3 regions of the Curvivirga sp. genome follow, and region 2 is predicted to be linked to each of the others. Evidence: predicted binding sites of a transcription regulator. Region 2 holds the regulator's gene; each other region holds the start of a gene.
What was found. Region 2 encodes PhoB, which activates phosphate uptake and scavenging genes when phosphate is short. Its sites were predicted from a motif close to TNTCATAAAACTGTCA; they were not measured.
Positions count from the first base shown of each region.

Region 1: ACOQOA_RS17700 (ArsJ-associated glyceraldehyde-3-phosphate dehydrogenase) is a predicted target of PhoB. The motif match lies at 3,208-3,223, and genes of this name have one in related genera.
Region 3: phnC (phosphonate ABC transporter ATP-binding protein) is a predicted target of PhoB. The motif match lies at 3,140-3,155, and genes of this name have one in related genera.

Region 1 covers NZ_CBDCOT010000009.1:2,589,648-2,594,776, reverse strand. The annotation lists gene ACOQOA_RS17710 (competence/damage-inducible protein A) at 35-784, opposite strand; gene arsJ (organoarsenical effux MFS transporter ArsJ) at 868-2,082, opposite strand; gene ACOQOA_RS17700 (ArsJ-associated glyceraldehyde-3-phosphate dehydrogenase) at 2,105-3,109, opposite strand; gene ACOQOA_RS17695 (metalloregulator ArsR/SmtB family transcription factor) at 3,256-4,023, opposite strand; gene ACOQOA_RS17690 (hypothetical protein) at 4,204-4,575, shown strand; gene ACOQOA_RS17685 (SLC13 family permease) at 4,583-5,129, opposite strand, start outside.
Region 2 covers NZ_CBDCOT010000009.1:1,339,718-1,344,846, forward strand. The annotation lists gene gltB (glutamate synthase large subunit) at 1-1,870, shown strand, start outside; gene ACOQOA_RS11795 (substrate-binding periplasmic protein) at 1,977-2,735, opposite strand; gene ACOQOA_RS11800 (hypothetical protein) at 2,852-3,388, opposite strand; gene phoB (phosphate regulon transcriptional regulator PhoB) at 3,517-4,212, opposite strand; gene phoU (phosphate signaling complex protein PhoU) at 4,267-4,980, opposite strand; gene pstB (phosphate ABC transporter ATP-binding protein PstB) at 5,009-5,129, opposite strand, start outside.
Region 3 covers NZ_CBDCOT010000009.1:572,316-577,444, forward strand. The annotation lists gene ACOQOA_RS08095 (CobW family GTP-binding protein) at 1-20, opposite strand, end outside; gene ACOQOA_RS08100 (amidohydrolase) at 59-1,699, opposite strand; gene ACOQOA_RS08105 (helix-turn-helix domain-containing protein) at 2,014-3,033, shown strand; gene phnC (phosphonate ABC transporter ATP-binding protein) at 3,228-4,100, shown strand; gene phnD (phosphonate ABC transporter substrate-binding protein) at 4,143-5,129, shown strand, end outside.

The sequences.
Region 1 (5,129 bases), 1.2 Mb from region 2:
GGCTAGAATGTCGGCAAAGCTTATAAGCAAAGAATCAACTTTTTACAATTTCTGATTTGCCATCCAACGATTCGATCAAAGCTATAACTTCTGCAGTTGCCATATCAATCATCGTTTGGTCGGTTCCACGTAAAACAAGGGATAACCTGAAACCATTTGAGGCATAGGCCGGATAACTTCCTAAATCCAATTCCGGATACTCGTTTTGGATCTTACCAAGACCTTCTGCAATTTCCCCCTCTGGGCGAGAACACAGAATGGTTTGAGATTTCATAACCTCTCCCCCTTGTAAGGTCGGTAAAATGCCATCAAGCATCGCTTGCATAATTTTGGGAACACCCGCCATCACATGTACATTTTCGACTTTAAAACCTGGTGCTGCGGAGACCGGATTATCAATCAACCCAGCGCCTTCTGGTGTCATTGTCATACGAAGACGCGCCTCGTTTAACTCAACGTCCAGCGCTGCATAATGCGCAGTGAGGGTCTTCAAGGCTTCTGGATGTTGCGTCAGAGGCAAATCAAAAGCCTTCGCAACACAAGCTGCTGTAATATCATCATGTGTCGGGCCAATACCGCCTGTCGTGAAAACATAGTCATATTTAGCACGTAAATGATTAACAGCTTCGACAATTTCTTCTTCAATATCTGGTATTACACGGGTTTCCGCCAGACGCACACCAATCTCATTCAGTTTTGTCGCCAGATAAGCCAGATTTACATCTTGCGTACGACCAGAAAGAATCTCATTTCCGATGATGATAAGTGCAGCACGAATTGTCATTTTGTCACCTTATATTTTTCCCTATTGAATAAATAAGGAAGAATACAACAAACATCAATGCAGGATCATATAACTATTTCATTTTATGCAGTTTCATGTTTTGGCAAACGAATAGAAATAAGTGTGGTTATAGTTAAAAAAGCCACAGACACCCAAAGACAAGCCGCCATTCCATAGATCTGATAAACCCAACCAGATAAAATCGTCCCCGTCAAACGCCCCATCGCATTTGCCATATAATAGAACCCCACATCCATGGAGACGCCATCCGCTTTGGCATAATCTACAATCAAATAGGAATGCAAAGAAGAGTTCACCGCAAAAACTGCACCAAAAACAAGTAAACCTATAACGATTGAATATTGCATCTCAAATCCAGATTGAATTGCCCATGCGACAGCTATTGTAACGGATGTCAGCACCAAAGCCCATTTCATGGCACTTTGGCCATCCGGTGTAAAACCACGATTACGCCCAGTTATATTTGGTGCGAATGCTTGTACTATTCCGTATCCAATAACCCAGATAGCTAGAAATCCGCCAACCCAATAATGATCCCAGCCAAAAACCTGACCAAGGAAAATAGGCAGCGCGACTACGAACCATACGTCACGACTGCCAAATAAGAACATACGAGCAGCTGACAATATATTCACAGATTCTGATTTTGAGAAAATCTGCGTAAATTTCACCTTATTTTTGGCTTTCCCCATATCCCGATTAAGAAAAATCAAACTTAAGATCAGAACTAAAAACAAGATAGCTGCCATAAAAACAACAGCCCCTTTAAAACCAATGATGGTCAGTAAAACACCACCTAGGAAGAAGCCTATCCCCTTAAGTGCATTTTTTGACCCTGTGAGGATTGCAACCCATTTGAAAAGTGTTCCTTTCTCACCAGTTGGCACTAATGTCTTAATAGCACTTTTCGCACTCATTTTATTGAGGTCTTTTGCAATACCAGAAAGTGCTTGCGCAAACATCACCCAAATCACAGTGAGATAAGGTGTCGGAACGGCAAGCATAAGCAAGGCAAACACTTGCAAGGCAAGCCCAAGGTTCATAGTCCTATTCAAACCAATACGCGCACCTAACCAACCTCCAATCAAGTTGGTTATGACTCCAAAGATCTCATAGAATAAGAATAGAGAAGCGATCTCTAGCGGGCTGTAGCCAATCTGGTGAAAATGCAAAACCACCAACATTCGTAAGGCCCCATCCGTCAACGTAAAATTCCAGTAATTAAAGGTCACCAGAATATATTGACGGATATCTTTGGAGAGATTGCCGAACATCATCTTACCTATCTAAACGAATTACCTAAACAGAGCCAACCTTTTGGATCAATTCAGCTGTACGTGTGGCATAGCCCATCTCATTATCATACCAAGCATAAATCTTAACCATACGTTTATTTACAACCATTGTTGATAACGCATCTACAATACTAGAACGTTGATCTCCTGTGTAATCGATAGACACTAATGGTCGTTCCTCATATCCAAGAATACCATTTAACTCTCCGACAGAAGCCTCTTTCAACAACGCATTTACTTCTTCTACATCGGTGTCGCGCTTCACATCAAAGATAATATCGGTCAAAGATGCATTTGCGAGAGGTACCCTCACGGCATGGCCATCGATCTTACCTTTCAGTTCCGGAAAAATTTCCACAATCGCAGTTGCAGATCCTGTCGTAGTTGGAATTAAGCTCATCCCACAAGCACGGGCACGACGCAGGTCTTTATGAGGCGCATCCAAAATTGTCTGGGTATTCGTTAAATCATGAATGGTCGTGAAGCTTACTTGCTCAATTCCAAGCTTTTCACGAATAACTTTTACGACAGGTGCAATACAATTTGTCGTACAGGATGCTGCTGTCACAATCTTATGGGCAGCTGGATCAAAGAGATGATCATTCACCCCGACAACGGCCTCAAGAACGCCCTCTTCCTTTACCGGAGCTGAAACCACGACACGCTTCACACCTTGATCAAGATAAGCTTGCAAAATCGAAGACTTTTTATGTTTACCCGTTGCTTCAAGAACTACATCACATTCAGACCAATCCACCGCTGAGATTTCTTTCTCTTGCGTGGTCCTGATTTTATGACCACGCACAATAATGGCCTTATCTTCGAATGAGATGGAATCCTTACCCCAGCGACCTTGAACAGAATCAAATTCAAGTAGATGTGCTAATGTTTTTGCATCCCCCGCCACATCATTGATTTGCACGATTTCAATGTCATCCCAATCAAAAGCAGCTCTCAGAACTAAACGGCCAATACGTCCAAATCCATTAATCCCAAGCTTAATAGCCATAATTCAATCCTCAAAAGTTTATCAAACAAGATTCAATTTCGCAGTTATATACGCCTCAAAACTATATATGTAAATACATATATATGATAAAACATATATTAAAATTTTATTAACTCTGATTGATAATAGAAATAACCTAATCACGTTTATTTGCTATTTGAGAGTTTTCGATTTTCCAACTTGTTTAACAGTTGCTTTTCAGTGTTGATAATACCAGGGTTTCCGTTGCGAATTGTTGAAATTACATGACGCACCCAAACAGGAAGATTTTCTGTAAACTTATAAAAAACCCACAATCCTTCCTTTTGAACAGATAGAAAACCACTATCGCGCAACAAAGCTAAATGTCGAGAAACCTTTGGTTGGCTCATCCCTAACACATTGGTTAAATCACTGACAGTTAAGGCCCCTTCATCCTCCAGCAACATAAATACTTTTAGCCTTAGAGGATCACTTAATACTTTGAATAACTCTATGGGTCCTTCGACAGTGTGCTCACCTTCGCCATTCAGAAGCAGGAATAATGAAATACGGTCCTTTAAATCGGTAAATAGATCCACAAAAGGTTTCAAACCTTCCTTAGGTTTAGGGTCTTCTATATCCCAATGAATAAGATCGCTATGGTCAGGGTATGTTGCACATTCCATTTTTGCACGATCACAAAGCGTAATAATAAAATCAAAGCTCTCTAAATTAAGCGTCTCTACCGATTTACTCACAAGGCCAGCAGAAGAAACTTCAAAGCCTGAAAGAACATCAAATACCCGCTGATCTACATGGGAGGGATTCATACCTGCAGATTCAACGATAAACCCATCTCCTGCCAAAGATCGAAACAAGGCCTCAGCCACCTGCGAACGCGCAGAATTTCCAGTACAGAGGAATAGAACTTTTCTTGTTTTCGCAGATACCATATTGCACCTTCTAAATATCTATATATGAAATTACATATATAAAATTTTAAAAGAACTCAAGATGATAGAGTTTCTCTTGCTCGCAATTTTGTGAAGCGACTTATGGTTTTTCGGGATTCCTATTCTTTAAAAGATTGATATACTTCTTCGCAAATTCACGAATGGAAATACGAGATTACTATGAACCTATCTAAACTTTCTATCGCAACAGTTGGCTCCCTACTCTTTAGCAGCATGGTTGCTTTCGCAGGTGAAGTTAAAATTGAAAATGTTGTCTTAAAGCCTACAGGTGAAAACAGTTATCGTTTTTCTGTTACTGTAAGTCACAACGATACTGGATGGGATCATTATGCGGATGAATGGCAAGTTATTGACGCGGAAGGAAATATTCTAGGCACGCGTATTCTGGCGCATCCTCATGTGAATGAACAGCCTTTCACCCGTTCCTCAGGCTCTATTGCCATCCCAACCCATTTAGAAAAAGTGTATATACGAGCTAAAGATAATGTGCATGGTTGGGCCAAAGAACAATTTGAAGTGAAACTCAAGTAAGCCGTTCTTATAAGCCGTAATAAATCGGCGCAATAAAAGAGAAAGCCACCCATATCGTTAAAGCAAGCGGTGTTCCGAGTTTCAGAAAATCACTAAACTTATATCGACCTGGCCCCATGACGAGTAAATTGGTTTGATATCCTATTGGGGAACAGAAAGAACAATTAGCTGCAAATAAAGTGGCTATAGCAAAGATATGTGGATCAATACCCGTTGCCAAAGCCAAATGCACCCCAATGGGCGTGAATAATACAGCGCAAGCGTTATTGCTTATTAAATTAGTAAATACCATAACAATGAAGAAAAAAGCGCTGAGCATAACTGCAGCATCCATCCCATTCAGGTGATGGATCAACACATTCTCCGCAATATATACTGCCCCTCCGGACAGCTCTAATGAGGTTCCTAGTGCTAAAGAAACCGCAACGATAGAGATAAGTTTAAAATCTATACTTCTAATGGCGGTCCGTAACCTGATTGCCTTCACTAAAACCATTAGGCATACCGCCAATAACGCTGCAACAACGATCGGCACCAATTCAGAAATAGCCAAT
Region 2 (5,129 bases):
CCTTGGTGCGTTGAGCCCGGAGGCCCATGAAACAATTGCGATTGCCATGAACCGTATCGGTGCGAAATCTGACTCTGGTGAGGGGGGTGAAGATGCAAAACGTTATAAGCCATATAAAAATGGTGATAACGCCTCTTCTGCAATCAAGCAGGTTGCCTCTGGTCGTTTCGGTGTGACAGCTGAATATCTGAACAATTGTAAAGAGATTGAGATTAAAGTTGCCCAAGGTGCAAAACCGGGTGAAGGCGGTCAGTTACCTGGCTTTAAGGTTTCCGGTGTCATTGCAAAATTGCGTCATGCGACAGAAGGCGTGACATTGATCAGCCCGCCACCACATCACGATATTTATTCTATCGAGGATTTGGCGCAGTTGATTTATGACCTAAAACAAATCAACCCGGATGCATCCGTTTGTGTGAAATTGGTGGCCCGTGCGGGCATTGGTACTATTGCCGCAGGTGTTGCAAAAGCCCATGCGGATAGCATTATGATTTCTGGTCATTCTGGTGGTACAGGGGCTAGTCCACAAACATCCATCAAATATGCAGGCCTTCCATGGGAGATGGGCTTGGCAGAGGCGCATCAGGTATTGAGCCTTAATGGTCTTCGTCACAAAGTACGTCTTCGTACAGATGGTGGTTTGAAAACAGGTCGTGATGTTGTAATCGCTGCGATTTTGGGTGCGGAAGAATTCGGTCTTGGAACAGCAACATTGGTGGCGATGGGATGTATTATGGTGCGTCAATGTCATTCCAACACATGTCCGGTCGGCGTATGTACCCAAGACCCTAAGATGATCGATAAGTTTGTTGGTACACCTGAAAAAGTTGTGAACTTGTTTAGTTTTGTTGCGGAAGAAGTTCGTGAGATTTTAGCAGAACTTGGCGTGTCTTCTCTAAACGAAGTGATTGGTCGTACAGACTTGCTTCGTCAGGTAAGCCGTGGTGCGGCTCACTTGGATGACCTCGATTTGAACCCGTTACTTGCACGTGCAGATGCAGGTCCTGAAGGCATGATCTGTACATTAGATGGTCGTAATGATGTGCCTGAAACATTGGATGCACAAATGATCGAAGATGCGGAAAATCTCTTTGATCGTGGTGAGAAGATGCAACTTCAATATAACATCCGTAATACGTATCGTGCGATTGGTACCAAGATCAGTTCCAAAATCACTCGTCAATTTGGTATGGCGAAATTGAACCCGGGTCATTTGACTGTACGTATGCGTGGGTCTGCTGGTCAATCTTTAGGCGCCTTCGCGGTACAAGGGTTGAAACTGGAAGTGATCGGGGATTCAAACGATTATGTAGGTAAAGGTCTATCAGGTGGCAGCATCGTGGTACGTCCAATCGCAACAAGTCCGTTAGAAAGCCATAAAAACACCATCATTGGTAACACATGTATGTATGGTGCGACGGCAGGTACGCTTTATGCGGCGGGTCAAGCGGGTGAACGTTTTGCGGTACGTAATTCTGGTGCGACAGCGGTGATTGAAGGCTGTGGGTCCAATGGTTGTGAATATATGACAGGTGGTCGTGTGATGATCCTTGGCAATGTTGGTGACAACTTTGGTGCAGGCATGACAGGCGGTATGGCGTTTGTGTTGGATCGTGATGGCAGCTTTGAAGAGCGTATCAATCCTGAAACTATCGGCCTTTATAGCCTAGAGAATGACTATTGGGCGGATCAATGTAAATCCATGCTTGAAGATCATTATCGTGAAACGCATTCCAAATGGGCGGATACATTACTGTCTGAATGGGATCGTGTACGTGGCATGTTCCGTCATGTGGTGCCACATGAAATTCTAGACAAGCTGGAACAGCCTGTTGAAACAGTTACCCCAACTGTAGGAGCAGCTGAGTAAGAAGACCCCTTTTTACTCGATTAAAGTTGTTCTCTCAGAACATACTGGCCCTGTCTCTTCGGAACAGGGCCGTTTTTTCTTTTAAGATGAGATAAAGATAGATGCGTTATTCGCCACTTCTATTATGAAAATCGTCAAGCGCGTCTTGAAGGATTTTGGCGACCTGTGGCTTAGACCTTGGAACAGCAAGATAACGCTGCACATATTCAAGTGGTGGGGATACCTCCTCAAACATGTTTTCTACATTTTGTTGTTTTGTGGCTTCCTTGAGGACATTTCTATCGCCAATGATTAAATCGACTCTTTTGTTGAGTAGCTTTTGTAGTAACATTTCATTGGTGATCGTTGAATATTGCATATTTTCAATGCATTTTGCGTCCTCAATAATTGCGGGGTAGCGATAACCTGAAATAGCCCCAATTTTATATGGTGATAGATCACATATGGACTTCCATGATTTGATCTTAGTATCATTTTTTCGGCCCCAAATGACCGTAGGGCTACCTTTGGGGGTAATAGGGCCAACCAAAATATATTTTTTTGCACGTTCTTCCGCATAACGCCATGGGAGAGAGGCATCCACCATTGCTTTATCCGTTAAGGCGACTGTTCGTTTCCACGGATGGGCCGTTAGATTGAATTTGATTTCTTTGTTTTCTAGAGCTTTTTTTAATGTATGGATTAGAATACCGGAAGCTATGCCATCACGATTTTGATAGGTGAATGGAGAAAACTCACCATCGTAGCTGATCTCTAAAACTAATGAATTCGTATCTGATGCTGCACTAATATTGGTTTGGAATATAGCAAACGTTACGAATAGTATTTTTAGAAGCCAGAACTTATAAATCGTTACATATTTCATTGGTTTATCAATGTTATCTATCTGTTTTTTAAGACTACAATAAGTTTCAATTGATATCTAGATAGATAAATCTTGCAAATTTGCAGATAAGCTTTAAGATCTATCAGTTTTCAAAGCTATTTTTTGTCTTTTTCCTCTTGGATTTTGGCAAGCGTAGCCTCAAGACGGTCCAAAATGGCAGCTTCTTCTGCGGTTTCCTCCGCGGATTTATCTTCATAAGGAAAGTCGGTTTCGGAATAGAAAGGCCAGCGGAAAGCATAGGTTTCTGGTTCATCTATTTCTAACGTGCCCATGGCATATTGTTGCAACATATCTTCAGCGATAATAGCAATAAAACCAGCGGCGATTTCTTGACCTACGCCCGTTGGATTAACCAGAAACTGGCTTGAATGCATCAAGCGGGCATGATGATCTTCATGTTCGTGAAGATAACGTGCTAGATGTGTGGTATAGGCCTGTTCCGGCACCGTCTTGGTTAATTCCTTTGGGGCCGCATCGATGGCTTGTGACAGGATAATATAGGCAAGGTTCTCGCGATGTTGAAACGCTTTCAAGGTTTCCACATTATTGATCACCCGGTCGAAATAGAGGCGCATATCATCACTAAGCGCGCCAAGTTTTTTCGTAACAATTGTCAAATATGGTGAAGACAAATCTAAAACCTTTGTGAGTTATCCTTATGACAAAGCAGGATAATCACGCTTTGGCGAGTTTTCCAGATAAAAACAGGAGGTAAATGAAAATTTACCTCCTGTTTTTGATTTCAACTGTAAGCTTGGTCTTAAACTTTGCTATCATCCAAAGAATAACCTGCAGAACGTACCGTGCGGATCAGGTCCGGCAACCCACCGTCATTCAGGTTTTTACGAAGACGACGGATATGAACATCAACTGTACGTGTTTCCACATAGACATCACGCCCCCAAACCATATCCAGTAACTGTTCACGGGAATAAACACGACCTGGATTTTCCATGAAGTGACGCAGCAATTTAAATTCGGTTGGGCCTAATTTGATTTCGGTATCATCGCGATAAACACGTAAGGAAACCAAATCCATCAATAAGCCACCTACGCTTAAGTTATCTGCGGCAAGAGATGGGCGCGCCCGACGAAGGACAGCTTGAATACGTGCTTGTAATTCACTTGGGGAGAAGGGCTTTACCATATAGTCATCTGCACCGGACTCAAGGCCCCGTACAGTGTCTGATTCTTCGCCACGCGCCGTTAACATGATGATCGGTAAATTCTTATGGTCCGGATTACGACGCAAGCGGCGGCAAATTTCCACCCCTGATACATGTGGAAGCATCCAGTCAACCAATAGCAGGTCCGGCTGTTCTTCTTCCACCATAATGAGGCCTTCCTCACCATCCATCGCAGCTGTTACTTCATAACCGGATTTTTCCAAATTATATTTTAACAAAGTTACCACTGCGGCTTCGTCTTCGATGATTAGAATTTTGCCTTGGCTCATAGTCTTTATCCGTCTTTAGTCTAAGTCGTCTTAAATGAAAAAGAGATATCTCTTTTAATCTAGTGATTCATATTTAGAAGCATCCGCTTTAGGGCGATCTGCCAATGATTCACCTGTTTTTGTGAAGTAAATTGATTCTGCAATATTCGTTGCCAAATCACCAACACGCTCGATGTTTTTAGCTACAAACATCAGATGAGAGGCAGCCGTAATATTACGTGGATCTTCCATCATATAGGTTAAGATTTCACGGAACAGGCTTGTGTAATGGGCATCGATATCTTCATCTTTTTCCCATACTTGCACCGCTTTTTCTTCATCCCCGGCAAGGAAAGCATCGAAAATATCGCGAAGCTGTGTTTGCACAGATTGCCCCATACGTACGACACTTTTCATCACTGGCATAGCAGGGAACTGGCTCATTACTAGGGTGCGTTTACCAATGTTTTTTGCATAATCACCGATGCGTTCGATATCAGAAGCTGCTTTCATAGCAGAAATAATGAAACGCAAATCATCTGCCATTGGTTGGCGAAGGGCAATCAATCGGATTGCGGCTGCATCAACATCTGCTTCCAGTTGATCAATCTCTTTGTCGCGTTGTTTTACTTTTAAGGCCAATTCCTCATCACGGGCATCTACCGCTTTTAAGGAATTTGCAAATTGAGTTTCCACCAAACCAGACATCTGGCTTACGAGGCGATACAACTCATCCAAATCCTGGTCATAAGCTGTAACGATATGGTCTGAACCGACTGTCGTATTCATTTACTTTAATCCTATGTTAAAATGCAGCTTAACCAAAGCGGCCTGTAATATACCCTTGGGTACGTTCGTCTTCAGGGTTGGTAAAGATTTGATCTGTTTCACCCATCTCAACCAGATGACCCAAATGGAAGAAGGCTGTACGCTGTGAA
Region 3 (5,129 bases), 770 kb from region 2:
GGTACCGGGGTTATTTTCATATTCTTGTCAGCCTTATCATACTAAACATAGCCTAACGCTAAAAGTTTGGTCGTTCGTTCCAAACGGCTTCATTTGCGGAACCTTTAAATGCCTCTATCTCATCCCACGTACATTGACCTTGCAGCATGGTCAGCTGAACTTGGGTTTGATGAAGTTTTCCACGTATCTCAATTTCAAATGGATTATGTTCCAAAACGATCAGATCAGCCGATTTTCCAACTTCAATTGAACCCGCTTTTTCCTCTACCCCCATGGCATAAGCACCATTCAACGTCATGATGCGAATAGCCTCTTCAATAGAAACAGCAACGCCACTAAAAACCTCGTCACTATCAGTAAGAGGGTTCTGTCTTGTGATCATGGCTTCAAACCCGACCCATGGATTAATATGAGAAACGGGCCAATCAGTTCCCATCACAGCAATCCCGCCTGCATCCAAAACACCTTTGAAATTATACATCCGCGGCCAGCGCTCTTCTCCAACGGATTGGCGCGCTTTGGCAAAGGAAGATGGATACCAACCCACTGGTGAAAATTCAGCTGTTACATTCAATGCTGCAAATCTTGGTAAATTCTCATCAAGTAAATTCGTTGAATGCGCGCATTGATGGCGCACGCCATTTGGCCCGTTAACCCGACGTGCTTCTGCCACGGCATCTAAAAACAAGTCTGACGCCCCATCTCCTGTACAATGCGCAATTACCCGGATGCCCCGTCGGTCCAAATCAACCAGCATATCGGTAATATGCTCCGGGGTTAAGTTTAGGCCACCGCGCCATTTATTTTCTCCCGGCCAAGCAGTTGATAAATAAGATGAACGGGATTCATGGGTACCATCAAAATGGAACTTCACCGTATTGGCATTCAAACGACTGCTTCGGTAATAATGTCTTTCCCCGGCTAGAAGTTCCCATCGGCGTTTCACAGGAAAAATATCATCTTGCCAACTGATGGCTGCCTCAACACGGGCAGACATTTGCCCTGCTTCATCAATCGCTTTCAAAGCATCAAGGCGATGTTCGCATACATGCACGTATTTTGTACCAACAACGCCGCGGCTTGCCTGATAATTCAACCCATCTCGATAAGCGCGTTCCAACGCATGAGAAGGCGTCGGCGGCATCGCCTTATAAATGAGTGAATAAGCACCATCCACTAAGATACCTGTTGGCTCGCCACTCAACGGGTCCCGTTCGATATAACCATTTCCGGGATCTCTTGTGTCTTTTGTTATATTGGCAAGCTCCAAAGCCATGCTATTTGCCAAGATACACCCCCAAGATCGATCATGAATTGCGACAGGGCGATCTTTGATAAAACTGTCCAGCCAATATCGATCCGGAATAATACCTTCACGTTTAAAAGTGTATTTCACAAAATACTGGCCATAAATCCATCGTTCTTCGTTTTCCGATGCATATTTTAATATAGCATCTTTCACTTCGGATGGCGTCGGGTCTTCCTTTGCAATATCAAGATATCCTGCATATCCCGGGGCCAAAGCTAAATCCGGATGGGTATGCATATCATAAAGGCCCGGCATCACAAATTGACCTTGAAGATCAATGATATGCGTATTTTCATCAATAAGAGTTTCTAATTCTTCATACGTCCCTGTACCAATAAAGATACCGGATGAAATCGCCACCGCTTCACACCAAGGCTGGTCTGAATTCACGGTATATATTTTTCCATTCCTCAGAAGTATCTCTGCCGTTGTCATCGAAGGATGACAATTTGTGGATGAAAAGTTCTGCATATTCTTCATAAGTGATACCTGTCATTCAAAGAACGGAATCAATATTGATTATACCAATGTTCCTCTATGATAATTTAACATGCGAGAGTTTAAGACTGTATTGGTTATATATAACTCTCCACATGTCCTTCAGTCATAAAATACACTCTTGCACTTCTCAATAGCATTATATTACAATTAAATAGCATTTAATAACAAACAACATATTCCAAAAAGACTTTGCTGCATTCATCATGGTTGACTTAAACCAAAATCAAAACATGGCCCTCCAATTTTTCCGACGCCTCTTTTCCTGTTGGGATGATCTTTGCCCTGACATAGCTCTTAATGAGCAACTTGCAGCTTTCGGATTAAATCGGGCGGATATCGTTTCTGGAAAACAAAAAGTAACGATCGAACTTTACTATCGCACCTTACAGCTTATCGCCCCATCTTGTTGGAATCGCGGTTTCTTCTTAAGGCTTGGAGATAGTTATGATATTTTCGATCTGGGATTAGTAGGATACGCACTTGTCAGCACCTCAAATTTGCAACGCTCTTGGGAACTTTCCTCTGCACTCGTACCTCATCTCATTAAAACAGAAAGACAGGTATTTAGGGATCATGTTGAAATTCTTCTGGGTAATTCCCCACTAGATGACTTTCAAACTATTGCACTTTTTGAAGAATGGTTAACCAGTACATGGAAATGGACCTGCCAACGTTTACCAAAGATCAGGCACTGCCCAGATGTTAAAATCCATCTCAGTTTTCCAGAGCCCGCCCATAGCCATGTATATTCTGAAATTTTCCCCGGACAGATTTTATTCAATCAACCTAATACGCTTTATTCTTTCCCGATAGAATTTAATGAAAAAGCATTTTCATCCAGTAACATGGCCGTTTCAAAGTTATGCTTTGAACAAAGCTTGGCGACACTACCTTTAATGCAGCAAGCAAGTAACTTAGTAGATGAGGTGCGTTTATACCTACTACAATCAGCTAATGTGGCCTTTGCAAATATTAAAGAAACTGCTGAATATTTTGGAATGCCTGAACATACATTTAGGCGCCGACTAAGCAGGAACGATACAACCTTTCGCAATGTTCTTTATGAATCCCGCATGACCCTTGCCAGACAATATCTGTTAGGCACCAGATTATCCATAAACGAAATTGCATATTTAACGGGATACGAGCATCCCCCGAGTTTTTATCGTGCATTTACCAAAAAATATAAAACTACACCGGAACAATATCGCATTTCTGGTTAACCTTTCCCACTGCATACCCACTCGATAATCATCTGCTAATACTGATTAACCATCCATCGCTAGTTTATTAGACAATTTCAAATGTTGTCCCGACATTCCCTCTCCTAGTCATATAACCGTCACAAAAACATAACCCCAGTTTCGCATTCAAATTTTAGCTTCACCGTTAGTTTAAAGAAACGATTAGGTGAAACATGCGTGCTATTTCAGTTGAAAACTTAAATAAGACTTTCAAAAACAATCAGGCGTTAAAAAATGTCTCCTTCACTATCAATTCCGGTGAGATGGTTGCACTGATTGGCGCCTCTGGATCAGGGAAATCCACACTCATCCGCCATATCGGCGGTCTGGTAGAGGGCGATAAAAATAGCGGTAGCATCACTGTATTAGACGGTCAAATTCAACAATCCGGCAAGCTTGGTAAAAACGTTCGAAAAATCCGTTCAAACATCGGGGTGATCTTCCAACAATTTAACTTGGTAAACAGGCTGTCTGTTCTGACAAATGTATTGATGGGTTATTTGGGGAAAATCCCCGCCTGGCGAGGAACATTAGGCCTATTCACCCAAGAAGAAAAACTGCAGGCCATGCAAGCTTTACAGCGTGTAGGCATCGATCAATTTGCAACAAACAGAGCATCGAACCTATCCGGTGGACAGCAACAACGCGCAGCAATCGCCCGTGCAATCACACAGGGTGCAGAAGTTATTTTAGCCGATGAACCAATTGCATCCTTGGATCCAGCCTCTTCACGCCGCGTGATGGATACGCTTGAAAAAGTGAACAAAGAAGATGCCGTCACTGTTTTAGTAACATTACATCAAGTTGACTATGCGCTTCGTTATTGTCCACGCACCATCGCAATGCGTGATGGCGAAATTGTTTTTGATGGCGCTTCAAAACAACTGACCCCGTCATTTCTAACCAAACTTTATGGTGATGAAAGTATCGAACTTCTCAATAACGACAATAGTTTGGAACTACCAGATACCAACACAGAAACTCAAGCAGCAAATATCAAAGATGTCATTCAACCAATGCCTGTTGCCGCTCTTGAGACTGCTTAATCAAATCTAACTCATCTCACAAACTCACAGGAGTCTTCTCAAATGATCCGTAAACTTTTTGCCTCTGCAATTGTGTCAGCTACTGCCCTCATGGGTGTTGCACAAGCAGAAATGACTTATAAACCACTGGAAAGTGACCCTAAGGAACTAACCTTCGGTATTATTTCCACTGAATCTACATCCAACTTAAAAGACCAATGGCTACCTTTCACCGAAGCCATGGAAGAAGAGTTGGGAATGAAAGTGAATGCTTTCTTCGCACCAGATTATGCAGGTGTTATCGAAGCGATGCGTTTTGGTAAAGTGCATGTTGCATGGTTCGGCAACAAATCTGCGATGGAAGCGGTAGATCGTTCTGGTGCGGAAGTTTTCGTTCAAACATCAAAAGCAAATGGTAGCCAAGGTTATTATTCCCACATCATTACACATGTTGATAACGATAAGATTAATTCCTTAAAAGACATCTTTAAATGTGACAAATCCCTGAATTTCGGTATTGGTGATCCAAACTCCACATCTGGTTTCCTTGTGCCTTCTTACTATGTGTTTGCACAAAACGATGTAAATCCAAAAGATTGTTTTAAGACAGTTCGCAATGCGAACCATGAAACCAACTTAATGTCCACAGCGCATAAACAAGTTGACGTTGCTGCGAACAATTCCGAACAAATTGGCCGTTCCAAACTAAAAGCACCAGAAGCAGCGAAAAACATCAAGGTGATCTGGACATCCCCATTGATCCCATCCGATCCAATCGTTTATCGCAAAGATTTGTCTAAAGAATTCAAATCCAAAATCAAAAATTTCTTCCTAGGTTTTGGTCGCACCGGCGATATTGCTAAAGCGGAAAAAATTCTTGCAGGCATCTCAGACGGTCAAGGTAAATATATGGAAAGTGGTAACTACCAACTTTACCCAATTCGTCAGTTAGCTTTGTATAAAGAGAAACTACGCATTCAATCTAATGAAGGATTAAGTGCCGAAGACAAAGCTGCCAAAGTTGCAGAAATTGATCAAAAGCTCGCTGAA